3 regions of the Tardiphaga sp. 285_C5_N1_2 genome follow, and region 2 is predicted to be linked to each of the others. Evidence: predicted binding sites of a transcription regulator. Region 2 holds the regulator's gene; each other region holds the start of a gene.

Region 1 (4,005 bases), 2.4 Mb from region 2:
CATCTGCGCGCCGACATCCAATGATGCGAACAGCGGATAGAACGGCGAGGTCGAGGCGTGCTGCATGAAGCTTTCGTTGAAGCGCCGATGCTCGACGCGGCGCTTCTGGCCGCGGATGTGGCGATCCTTCATGTGGATCTGCGACGCCTGAGAGAAGCTCGCAAGCTGCTTATGGGTCGACTGCGTCGCGATGATACCCGGAGAATCCGGACCAAGCTCCTTGAGCCCCATGGCGAAGCGGCCGGCATAGAGCGGGTGGAATTTCATGAAGCCCGCCCAGGCCTCGTCGAACAGGATATAATCGCAGAGATGGCCGATGCGCGCGATGATCATCTCGGCGCTGTAGATGGTGCCGTCATAGGTGCACTGTTCGACCACGGCGACGCGGAACGGGCGTGGACGCTTCCAGGCCTCGGGATCCGTGACCAGCGGATTGATACGGATGCGCTCGCGCAGCGCGTCCTCGTCGAGCGCATCCCAGTTCATCGGGCCGATCAGGCCCCAGGGATTGCGCGTCGTTGGCACATAGATCGGCACACCGCCTGAAATCATCAATGCGCCGTGCAGGGCCGCTTTGTGGTTGTTGCGATCGAACAGCACGAGGTCGCCATCGGTGACCAGGGCCGATAGCGCGACCTTGTTGGAGGTCGAGGTGCCGTTGAGCACGAAATAGGTTTTCTCCGCGCCAAAAATCTGCGCGGCTTCCTTCTGCGCCTGCAGCGCAGGGCCCTCATGAGTCAGCAGATCGCCGAGATCGAGCACCGAATTGTCGAGGTCGTCGCGAAACACGGCTTCGCCGAGATGCTCCATGAACACGCGGCCGATCGGGCTGCGGCTGTAGAACACGCCGCCATTGTGGCCCGGGCAGGTCCAGAGCTGGTTGCCTTCCTCGGCATAGTCGACCAAAGCGCCGAAGAACGGCGTCTTCAGCGTCTCGGCATATTGCTTCAACCGGCTGATGAGATTCTTGGCGATGAACGGCGGTGTTTCCTCCGACAGGAAGACATAGCCGTCGATGAAATCGAGCACCTCGACCGGGACGTCTTCAAACCGCTTGCGACGGATCAGCAGGATGATCGGAAAGTCGAGGCCCCGTTTGCGCATCAGGTTGATCAGCGCCGCGGTCTTGCCTTCGAGGCCCTTCTTGCCCCAGTCGACCACCATGCAGCCGATGGCCGCGTCGGTCTGGACCGCGATCGTGGCGTCTTCGAGCTTGCGCGCCTTGACGACCTCGAAGCCGGAACGCTCGATCTCATCGACGATCTGATTGAGCCGAATGCCCTCGAGATCGTCGGCGTCGAATGTTGGCATCGCAAACAGGAAATTGAAGCGTTTGAAATAGTCCATTTGTGCACCGATCTTGTTTCGCAGCGATGTCTCGCTGCGTTACGTGACAATTCAGTGACTGAAGCCGCGTTAAGGTATCTCAGTCAGAAAAAAGCTCAGAGAACATGCCGCGCGGCGGAAGTTCCGGTGGCCCGGCATTCCATCGCGCATCTCGGCCTTTAAACAGGCAGTCGCATGATCGCGCAGGAATCGCCAGCGGCGGCGGCGGGAGCGAATGGCTTGCGGATCAGAAGTCCTTCGGCAACAGCCAGATTTCCTAGCAGCGACGAGTCCTGTTTCATCACCGGCGTCGCCACCACGGTGCCGTCGGCGCGCGTTTCCAGACGCGTGCGCAGGTAATCCTCGCGCTGGTCGTTGGCGGCGAGGTCGCGGCCAAGCACCGCGGGTTCGAGCGCGTGAGCGACCTCGATTCGGCCGGATAGCGCGCGCAGCAGCGGCACCATGAACAGGAAGCCGCAGACATAGGACGAGACGGGATTGCCGGGCAGGCCGATCACGCGCATGCCCTGGCGGCGTCCGTGCATCATCGGCTTGCCGGGCCGCATCGCGATGCGCCAGAACGCCATCTCGACGCCGGCATTGATCAGGGATTGCTGCACGAGGTCGTGGTCGCCGACCGACGCGCCGCCGGTGGTGATCAGCACGTCCGCCTTCAGATCGATCGCGCGCTGAATGGCCGATGTGGTCGCCTCCAGCGTGTCGACAGCGATACCGAGATCGATCACCTCGGCGCCTTCGGCACGGGCCAACGCACGCAGCGCGAAGCCATTGGAGAGCACGATCTGGCCGGGGCCGGGGACCGCGCCGGGCATGACCAGTTCGTCGCCGGTGGCGAGCACGGCAACGACCGGCCGTCGCCGCACGGGCAGTGACGGATGGTTCATGCCGGCGGCAAGCGCCAGATCGCGGTCGGTGAGGCGGGTGCCGGCGCGCAGTAGTACATCGCCTTCATTGAAATCGACGCCGGCCGGGCGGATATGCTTGCCGGAAATCGCGGCCTCGTTGATCCCGACGATATCGCTATCGCGCGTAGTATCTTCCTGGATTACCACGGCGTCGGCGCCAGCGGGCAAAACGCCGCCGGTGAAGATTCGCAGGGCTTCGCCGGTCTGCAGCGGGCGGTCGAATGGCTTGCCTGCGGCGATCTCGCCGATGACGCGGAGCTTGGCGCCCAACGTCGCATCGGCGGCGCGCACAGCATAACCGTCCATCGCTGACATGGGCTCCGGTGGCTGGGTGCGCAGCGAAGCGATGTCGCGGGCGAGCACGCGGTGGAACGCGTCTTCCAGCGGCACCATCTCCTCAGGCAGCGCATCGGCGCCCGCGAGAATCGCGGCCATGGCATCGGTAACCGGCATCAGGGCCATCGCGGGGATCTCCGGCAGTGTGGGCGCCCGTCATAGCGGAGAGCGGGAGCGGACGCAAAACCACCGGCGCTTTGGCAGGGCAGGGAAACACGGTAGACATCGGCGATCATGACCGACAACCACGCCGCAACCGCCGATGAAGCGCCCATCTGGCGGGCGGATGTGGATGCGCTGGCGTTCCGGCCGTCCGGCCATCGCGGGCTATGCATGGTGCACCGTCATGCGTTCCGGACGCTGCTCCGGCGCTACCCGTCGCCGGAGGACTGCGCAGCCTATTTTCAAGACCACAGAGCGGTGTTCCAGGCGGCGGCTGGCGCCAAGCTGGTGCGTGCGCCGGTGGCGGCAGATGCGAACTTTCATCTGACCAGCCGGGATCTCGCCCGCGCGATGCAAAATTAACGGTCGCGCCACCGGTGCAACTCGGCTAAATTGACCGTCTATTTTGCGAGGATTCCGATGCAACAGACCCAGACCGCCCAGATCTCCGCCGTCACCACTGACGTCAACGTCGTCGTGCAGGCCGTTCTGGCCATGGCGCTCGGTCTGTTCATCGTCGGCGTGGTCGGCTTCTCGCATATCAGCGCCGTCCACAATGCGGCCCATGACACGCGCCACGCCAACGCATTCCCCTGCCACTGAGACATGTCCATCTTCAGGTCGATCGTTTTCTCGGCAGCGCTGGCTGGCGTGATCACTGGCGCTGCCATCACCGGCGCCCAGATGGTCGGGACCATTCCCCTGATCCAGAAAAGCGAAGTTTATGAGCGCAAGGCGGAAGCGCCGGCTGCTGTTGCGCCGACGGCTGCCGCGCAGCCCGCCCATACGCACGACCATGGCGCCGCCGCCCATAGTCATGAGGCCGAATGGGAGCCCGCCGAGGGCTTGCAGCGCAATGCCTTCACCACCGGCGCCAATATCCTGACGGCTATCGGCTTCGCGTTGCTGCTGGCCGGCATCTTCGCGCTGCGCGGCCGGGCCGTGGGTTGGCGGGAAGGGCTGTTCTGGGGCCTTGGCGGTTTCGTTGTCTTTACGGCGGCGCCCGGCCTCGGCCTGCCGCCGGAATTACCGGGAATGCCTGTCGCCGACCTCACCCTGCGCCAGACCTGGTGGATCGGCACTGCCTGCGCCACTGCGGCGGGGCTCGGCCTGCTGGTGTTCCGCAAGGCGTCATGGGCCGCCATTCTCGGCCTTGGCCTGATCATCCTGCCGCATCTGATCGGCGCGCCACAGGCGCCCGCTGGTCATACGGATGTCCCGGAAACGCTGTCGCACAGTTTCGTCGTTGCGGCGG
Region 2 (4,005 bases):
GCCCCTACGAGTACTGGAAGCAGCTCGCCTGGAGCGGTGCCCTGATCATCACCTTGACCGTACTTGCCCTTAACATTGGCGCGCGCATTCTCGGCGCCGAGAGGACAGCAAAATGAGTGAGCTTTCTGTGTCGTCTGGCGTTCCTTCCGTCTCGATGCCGCCGCCGTCGGCCCTGCAGGGCGAGACCCGTCCCAAGGTCACCGTGCGCGACCTGAACTTCTACTATGGCGAACACCACGCTCTGAAGAAGATCAACCTGACGCTGATGGCGAACCGCGTGACTGCGTTCATCGGCCCGTCGGGCTGCGGCAAGTCCACGCTGCTGCGCATCTTCAACCGCATGTATGATCTGTATCCCGGCCAGCGCGCCGAAGGTCAGCTCATGCTCGACAACCAGAACATTCTGGATCCGAAGCTGGACCTCAACCTGCTGCGCGCCCGCGTCGGCATGGTGTTCCAGAAGCCGACTCCGTTCCCGATGACGATCTACGAAAACATCGCCTTCGGTATCCGCCTCTATGAAAAGATCTCCAAGTCGGAGATGGACATCCGCGTCGAGAGGGCGCTGCGCGGCGGTGCACTCTGGAACGAGGTCAAGGACAAGCTCAACGCGTCGGGCCTCAGCCTGTCGGGCGGTCAGCAGCAGCGCCTGTGCATCGCGCGCACCATCGCGGTGCGGCCGGAAGTGATCCTGTTCGACGAGCCGTGCTCGGCGCTGGATCCGATCTCGACCGCGAAGATCGAGGAGCTGATCGACGAGTTGAAGGATCAATATACGATCGCGATCGTGACCCATAACATGCAGCAGGCTGCCCGCGTCTCCGACAGCACAGCCTTCATGTATCTCGGCGAGTTGATCGAGTTCGATCAGACCAACAAGATCTTCACGTCGCCGACCGATCGCCGCACCCAGGATTACATCACCGGCCGCTTCGGCTGACGCGACATATTCGCGGGAGGAATTTGAGATGGCTTTTGAACACACCACCAAGGCTTTCGACGACGATCTGCAGGAGCTGACCCGTCTCGTCGCCGAGATGGGTGGCCTCGCGGAACGGCAGATCGTCGAATCCGTCGATGCGCTGATCCGCCGGGACGTCGCGCTCGGTGCGCGCGTTGTCGCCACCGACTCCGAGATCGACCAGTTGCAGCGCACGATCGAGGAGCGCGCCGTGCTGACCATCGCCAAGCGCCAGCCGATGGCTGTCGATTTGCGCGAGATCGTCGGCGCGCTGCGCGTCGCCACCGATCTGGAACGCATCGGCGATCTCTCCAAGAATATCGGCAAGCGCGTCAATGCACTCGACAGCGACTTCCATCCGCTGAAGCTGATCCGCGGCCTCGAACACATGACCGACCTCGTGACCACCCAGGTCAAGGCCGTGCTCGACGCCTATGCCGCACATGATCTGCCCGCCGCGATGACGGTGTGGAAGGGCGACGAGGAAATCGACGCGATCTGCACCTCGCTATTCCGCGAACTCCTGACCTATATGATGGAAGACCCGCGTAACATTTCGTTCTGTATCCACCTGATGTTCTGCGCCAAGAACATCGAGCGGATCGGTGACCATGCCACCAATATTGCGGAAACCGTGTTCTACATGATCGAGGGCCAGCAGATCCTCGACAAGCGCCCGAAGGGCGACATGACCACATTCGCGAATACGCCGACGGTCTGAAGCATGATCCGGAAAAGTGGAAGCCAGTCTTCCGCAAGGATCATGATTTAAAGACTTGTCGGACGTCACTGAGGGTATTGATCAAGATGGCTGTGAATGCACGCATTCTGGTTGTGGAAGATGAAGAGGCACTAACGACGCTGCTTCGCTACAACCTCGACGCCGAAGGCTATGATGTTGAAACCGTCGCTCGCGGCGACGATGCCGATACCCGCTTGAAGGAGCGGGTGCCGGATCTCGTGGTGCTCGACTGGATGCTGCCGGGCCTGTCCGGCATCGAACTGTGCCGCCGCCTGCGCGCACGGCCCGAAACCAAGGCATTGCCGATCATCATGCTGACGGCGCGCGGCGAAGAGAGCGAGCGCGTTCGCGGTCTCGCCACCGGTGCCGACGATTACATCGTCAAGCCGTTCTCCGTGCCGGAGCTCCTGGCCCGCGTGAAGGGCCTGCTCCGTCGTGCAGCTCCCGAGCGTCTCGCCACCGTCCTGGCGTTTGGCGACATCGAACTCGACCGCGACAAGCGCCGCGTCGTGCGCTCAAGCCGTCCGATCGATCTCGGTCCGACCGAATATCGCCTGCTGGAGTTCTTCCTGGAACATCCGGGCCGCGTGTTCAGCCGCGAACAGTTGCTCGACAGCGTCTGGGGCCGCGACATCTATATCGACGAGCGCACCGTCGACGTGCATATCGGCCGCCTGCGCAAGCTGCTCAACCCCGCCGGTGAGCCCGATCCGATCCGCACCGTGCGCGGCGCCGGCTACGCGCTGGATGACCGCTTCGACAAGGCGGCGGAGTAGGTATCTTCCTTCTCCCCGCAAGCGGGGCGAGGTTAGAAGCCCCAAACAAAAAATGCCCGGCTCATCACCGGGCATTTTCATTTGGTTTAGATATCTTCCAGCTCAGCGCGTCGGCTTCGGCACCGCGCGGCGGCGGTCACTGGCCGGCTGATAGGCGATGCGCGAGTGATGCGCGCAATAGGGGGCACCGGCCAGGGCCTTGCCGCCGCAGAAGTAGAAGTCTGCGCTCGACGGATCGCCGATCGGCCAATGGCAGGTGGCTTCGTTGAGTTCGACCAGCGACAGGCGCTGGCTGATCGGCACGATGTTGTCATAGGCGATCGGGTCGGGCTCGGCCTCGATCTCGTAATTATGGGCCAGCGCGGTATTGCCGCGTGCCATCGGGCGGGCGACGCGTACCATCTGCTGCGCCGGGCGCGCCTTGCGCTGCCGCGGAGCTGCCGAGGAGGGGCTCTTGGCACGGCCGGACAGGCCAAGGCGGTGAACCTTGCCGATCACGGCGTTGCGGGTCACGTTACCGAGTTCCGCAGCGATCTGGCTGGCGGAAAGGCCGCCTTCCCAGAGTTTCTTCAACTGTTCGACGCGATCGTCGGTCCATGTCATTACCGTCATCGCCGTTTTCCCTTCGTGAGCGCCGGCCTGACCGGGCAGCGCTGCGAGTTGAGACTTCAAAAATCCCTGCGGTCAGAATCCTTTAGCGCTCACCGGGCGCGAATTTCGCGTCCGGCTGTTACGCCGCACTGGATGTGTCAAAAGGATCTACCGCCGCACGAGATGTCGTATCCGACGAGGCAAAAGCTACAATATGCCGTGACTCGCGCGCAAGAGTCGGGCATGCCGCGTCCACATGCTTCTGCAAATAAAGCTGCAAAATCGGCTTTTTCTGCGACTCCGTGTGACTCGAAAGCCGCAGTGCGCGGTTGACAGTCTTCACAGCACACATAGAATAATGCCCACGTGCCGCCCGAGAAGGGCGGCACGTTTCGTTTCTAGGGTCCGTTGTTCGATTTCGCACAGTTGTCATCGACGCGGCCGCAGTCTTTTCGATCGGATCGGTTATGACCAGCAACGCAACGTCTTCGCCCCTCTCTCAGGCTCACTTGCTGCCTGTTTTCGCGCGTGCGGATGTCGCTTTCGAGCGCGGTGAAGGCGCGTGGCTGATTGGAACCGATGGCGAGCGCTATCTCGATTTCACCAGCGGCGTTGCCGTGAACGCACTTGGCCATGCGCACCCACATATGGTCGCCGCGTTGCAGGAGCAGGCCACCAAGCTCTGGCACATGTCGAACCTGTTCAAGAGCCCGGACGGCGAGCGCCTCGCCGCGCGGCTGTGCGAACAAAGCTTTGCCGACTTCGTGTTCTTCGCCAATTCGGGTGCGGAAGCGATGGAATGCGCGATCAAGGTGACCCGCCACTATCATTTCTCCAAGGGCCATCCCGAGCGCACCCGCATCATCACCTTTGAAGGCGCGTTCCATGGCCGGACCCTCGGCACGCTCGCCGCGACCGGCGCCGCCAAATATCTC
Region 3 (4,005 bases), 210 kb from region 2:
GTGACACTGTGGTGTTGACGTCCGGCTTCCACTGCAGGCCCGCATTGACCAGTGTGTAGCTCGGCATCTCCAGCGTGTTGGCACTGTCGGCGAATGTTTTGCCGACAATCTGCACGCCGGCATTGGCCGACCACTTCGGCGCGAAGGCCCACGTCGCCCAGATGTTGGAGACGTTCTGCGGCACGCTTACTGGCACGTTGCCGGCATAGTTGACGTAGATCGGATCTGCGGTGGTGCCGATATTTTGCAAGAAGTTATCATACTTCGCGCGCAGGAACGCGGTGTTGGCATCGATGCGCCAACCATGGTCGAGCACGAAGCCGATCGAGGCCTCGATTCCGCGCGACGACTGCTGGCCGACCTGCAACACCTGTCCGCTAACGTTCGGGTCGCGCGCCAGCAGATTGTTCTTCACGATCTCATAGGCAGCGAGCGTCCACTCGCCGCGGCCGCCCCAGAACGATTGCTTGACGCCGATCTCGGCCTGCTTGCCGGTCGCGAGGTCGAACTTCGCATTGGCGTTGCTCGCCGAGATCAGTCCGCCGACCGTATCCACAGCCGTCGAATACTGGCCATAGAAAGCGAGATTCTGGATGGGCGTATAGACCGCGCCGACGCGCCACGAGGTCGCCGAATAGTCCCGGGTGTAGCTGTTGGCGGGGGTGCGATAGTCGGTTCGTTCGACCGTCGGCTGATCCTGGCGGACGCCTGCGATCAGCGACAACTGTTCAGTGATAGCCAATCGGTTCTCGGCGAAGAACGCGTATTGATTGGCGACGCTCTTGAAGCCGGGAGTGGTCGGGTCCGGGCTGCTGAACAGGCCGGGATCGAAATTATACGGATTGACCGACGAGGACCCGCTAAACGGTGAATTGTTGGTATGCTTGAAGTCGATGCGGTTGACGTCGAAGCCTGCCACGAACGTATTGACCATTCCGAACAGATGGCCCTCGAAGGTGGCGTCCATGCGGTCGCCTATCTGCTGCTGCTGGTGGAAGATCTCGAGATAATCGCCGCGATCGATCAGGCCGGTGCCGGAGTTGAAGCCGTAGATCTCGACCTCCTTCCAGTGGCGCTTCGCATACATATAATAGAGCGTGTTGCGCAGGGTGATGCCGTCACTGATCTGCCACTCGGTCTTTACCTGGCTCCAGCTGTCCTGATAGCGAATGTTGCTGTCGCTGACATTGTAGTTCTTGAAGCGGATCGCCTCATTGAGCTGGCCATTGATCAGCGGCGTGCCGAAATATTTTGACGGATGGCGGTCGCCATAGTCGGTGGAGAGCGTCCAGGTGATGTCCTCGGTCTGCTTGATCTGCACGGCAGCGTGCAGCGCGATGTTCGAGGTGTTGTCGCGATCGACCCAGCCATCGGACGCGTTGCCGGTGACGGCGATGCGATAGGCGACGTCCTTGCTGACCGGGCCGCCGCTATCGAGGGCGATACGGCGCGTCATGTTGCTGTCGAGCGAGATTTCAGCCTGGTTGCGCGGCACCCAGAGCGGCAGTTTTGAAATCACGTTGATAGCGCCGCCGATGGCGCCTTCGCCGTACATGACGGAGGCCGGGCCGCGCAGGACTTCGATCTTCTCGGCGGTCCAGGTGTCGAAGGGGAAGTTCACCGTTCCGGAGCCGACATAGAGGCGCGTGCCGTCATAAAGCGAAGTAACGGACCCACTGCCGGCGAAGCCGCGGGTGCTGAAAGCGATGCCGCCATTGCCGGGTTCGCCGATGGCCGTGAAGCCGGTGGCGTTCTGCGTGACGGCGTCGACCACGTTCTGCTGGCCGCGTTCGGCCATGGTTTCTGCCGATATCACCTCTACGCTGGCCGGCGTCTGCAGGCGCGTCAGGCCAAGGCGGCTCCCCGTCGATGTCGTGCCGGTGAGGTTGAGCGTCGGCGCTGCGAAGACGGGGCCTGTCGGCGTGGCAACCGGCGCGCCGGTATTGGCGGCGACATTGCGCTGCTGGCGTGAGCGTGCAGCGCGCGATGCATTGCCGTTCGTGGTGCGGCGCGCGCGTTGAGGTGTCGCTGACGGCTGAACGACAACAGGATCGAGCGTCTGGCTCGACTGTGTGGTTTGCGACCAGCTTTCGCTCGGACACAACAAGTAGGAGAGAGCAACAGAATAAAGAAAGGGAGTATGTCGCTTCAATGCGACGGGAGAAACGGAGGTCATGAACAGGACTCGCGGTTACGTGGCACGTCACCGCAAACCAAGTCGCCCCGCCCAAACAGGCAGTGTGACTTCCACCAGGACACCCCGCCCAATGTGCTCGCGTGTGACCACGACTGGCGGCAGGTCTCCTGGCTCGCGGGTCAATGCCTGTCGCCGCCTTCCCAGGTGAACACCCAGTGGCTCTTGGCGCAGGCTCGCCGCTTACAGTTGCGGGGGCAGCCGCGGAATCGGGGGATCCCCCTCACCGCATTCCCTTTTGATCCCCGAAGGGAACCGTCGCGTTCACGTTAAGGTGAAATTTCCAAATGTGTCAATCAAGCTGCCAGCCATTCGCAACTTGCTTTGGCGGGTGTTGATATTGCGCATCACCTGTCATCGCAGCGTCAAGTGTTCTGCCTAGCACCACGGGTGCCAGAGCCAGGATCAGGAGTTCGCCATGGCGCTACGTATCTCCCGCCGTCGTTTTCTCGCGCACTCAGCCGCAGTAGGCGCAAGCTTCCTGGCTATGCCTTACCTCAGCCGCGCGGCGGATCGCCCGGTCGTGTCGCATGGCGTGCAGTCCGGCGATGTCGGGACGAGCAGCGGCATGATCTGGTCGCGCGCGGATCGGCCGGCGCAGATGATGGTGGAAGTCGCCACTACCGAATCCTTCAGCAATGCGCGCATGTTGCCGGCTATCACGGCGCTGCCCGAGAGCGATTTCACGGCGAAGCTGCTGCTCGATAATCTGCCGGCCGGGCAGGATATCTTCTACCGCGTCAAATTCCGCGATCTCTCGCATACCGAGATCGTCGGCGAGCCGGTGATCGGTCGCTTCCGCACCGCGCCAGCGGATCGCCGCGATGTGTCCTTTGTTTGGGGCGGCGATGTCGCCGGACAGGGCTGGGGAATCAATGCCGAGGATGGCGGCATGGTCACCTATGCCACCATGCGCAACCACAACCCGGATTTCCTGATCCATTCCGGCGATACGATCTACGCCGATGGTCCGATCCTGCCTGAAACGAAACTGCCTGACGGCACGATCTGGAAGAACACCATCACGGTGCCGGAGAAGGCGAAGGTCGCCGAAACGCTCGATGAATTCCGCGCCGCGCACAAATACAATCTGCTCGACGACAATGTTCGCGCCTTCAATGCGCAGGTGCCGATCTTCGGCCAGTGGGACGATCATGAAGTCACCAACAACTGGTCGCTCTCGAAGCAGTTGCCGTCGTCTTACAAGGAGCGCGACATCACGCTGCTGGCTGCGCGCGGCGCCCGTGCCTTTCACGAGATGTATCCGATCTCGGTCAATCCGGCCGAACCCGGCCGCGTCTATCGCACGCTCAATTACGGCCCGCATCTCGATGTCTTCATGCTGGACGAGCGCAGCTATCGCGGGCCCAACGGCCCGAACCTGCAGGAGAGCTATGGTCCCGATGCGTATTTCATCGGTCCGGAGCAGATGGCCTGGCTGAAGCGCGCATTGATGGCCTCGAAGGCGACCTGGAAGGTCATCGCCTCGGATATGCCGATCGGCCTCGTCGTCTATGACAACGCCGCCGACAAAACCGGGTCTGAGGCCATCGCGCAGGGCGACGGACCAGTGCGGGGCCGCGAGCTGGAAATCGCCGATATCCTGCGCTTCATCAAATCGGCCGGTATCCGCAACACGGTCTGGCTGACCGCCGACGTGCATTACACGGCGGCGCATTACTACAATCCGGAAAAGGCGCAGTTTCAGGATTTCGAGCCGTTCTGGGAGTTCGTTTCGGGCCCGTTTCACGCCGGAACCTTCGGCCCGGCGGCGCTCGACAATACCTTCGGTCCCGAGGTCCGTTTCGTGA

Evidence for each region. The regulator PhoB, encoded in region 2, activates phosphate uptake and scavenging genes when phosphate is short. The targets are predictions, from matches to a motif close to TGTCATNNANCTGTCAT.
Region 1: AB7951_RS14945 (Orn/Lys/Arg decarboxylase N-terminal domain-containing protein) is a predicted target of PhoB. The motif match lies at 1,391-1,407, and genes of this name have one in related genera.
Region 3: AB7951_RS26880 (alkaline phosphatase D family protein) is a predicted target of PhoB. The motif match lies at 2,547-2,563, and genes of this name have one in related genera.

The regions. Positions count from the first base shown of each region.
Region 1 covers NZ_CP197241.1:3,122,525-3,126,529, reverse strand. The annotation lists gene AB7951_RS14945 (Orn/Lys/Arg decarboxylase N-terminal domain-containing protein) at 1-1,347, opposite strand, end outside; gene AB7951_RS14940 (molybdopterin molybdotransferase MoeA) at 1,506-2,714, opposite strand; gene AB7951_RS14935 (hypothetical protein) at 2,823-3,113, shown strand; gene AB7951_RS14930 (CbtB domain-containing protein) at 3,171-3,353, shown strand; gene AB7951_RS14925 (CbtA family protein) at 3,357-4,005, shown strand, end outside.
Region 2 covers NZ_CP197241.1:5,476,869-5,480,873, reverse strand. The annotation lists gene pstA (phosphate ABC transporter permease PstA) at 1-116, shown strand, start outside; gene pstB (phosphate ABC transporter ATP-binding protein PstB) at 113-940, shown strand; gene phoU (phosphate signaling complex protein PhoU) at 969-1,682, shown strand; gene phoB (phosphate regulon transcriptional regulator PhoB) at 1,775-2,479, shown strand; gene AB7951_RS25945 (GcrA family cell cycle regulator) at 2,582-3,091, opposite strand; gene AB7951_RS25940 (aspartate aminotransferase family protein) at 3,538-4,005, shown strand, end outside.
Region 3 covers NZ_CP197241.1:5,686,334-5,690,338, reverse strand. The annotation lists gene AB7951_RS26885 (TonB-dependent receptor) at 1-2,176, opposite strand, end outside; cobalamin riboswitch at 2,278-2,467, opposite strand; gene AB7951_RS26880 (alkaline phosphatase D family protein) at 2,613-4,005, shown strand, end outside.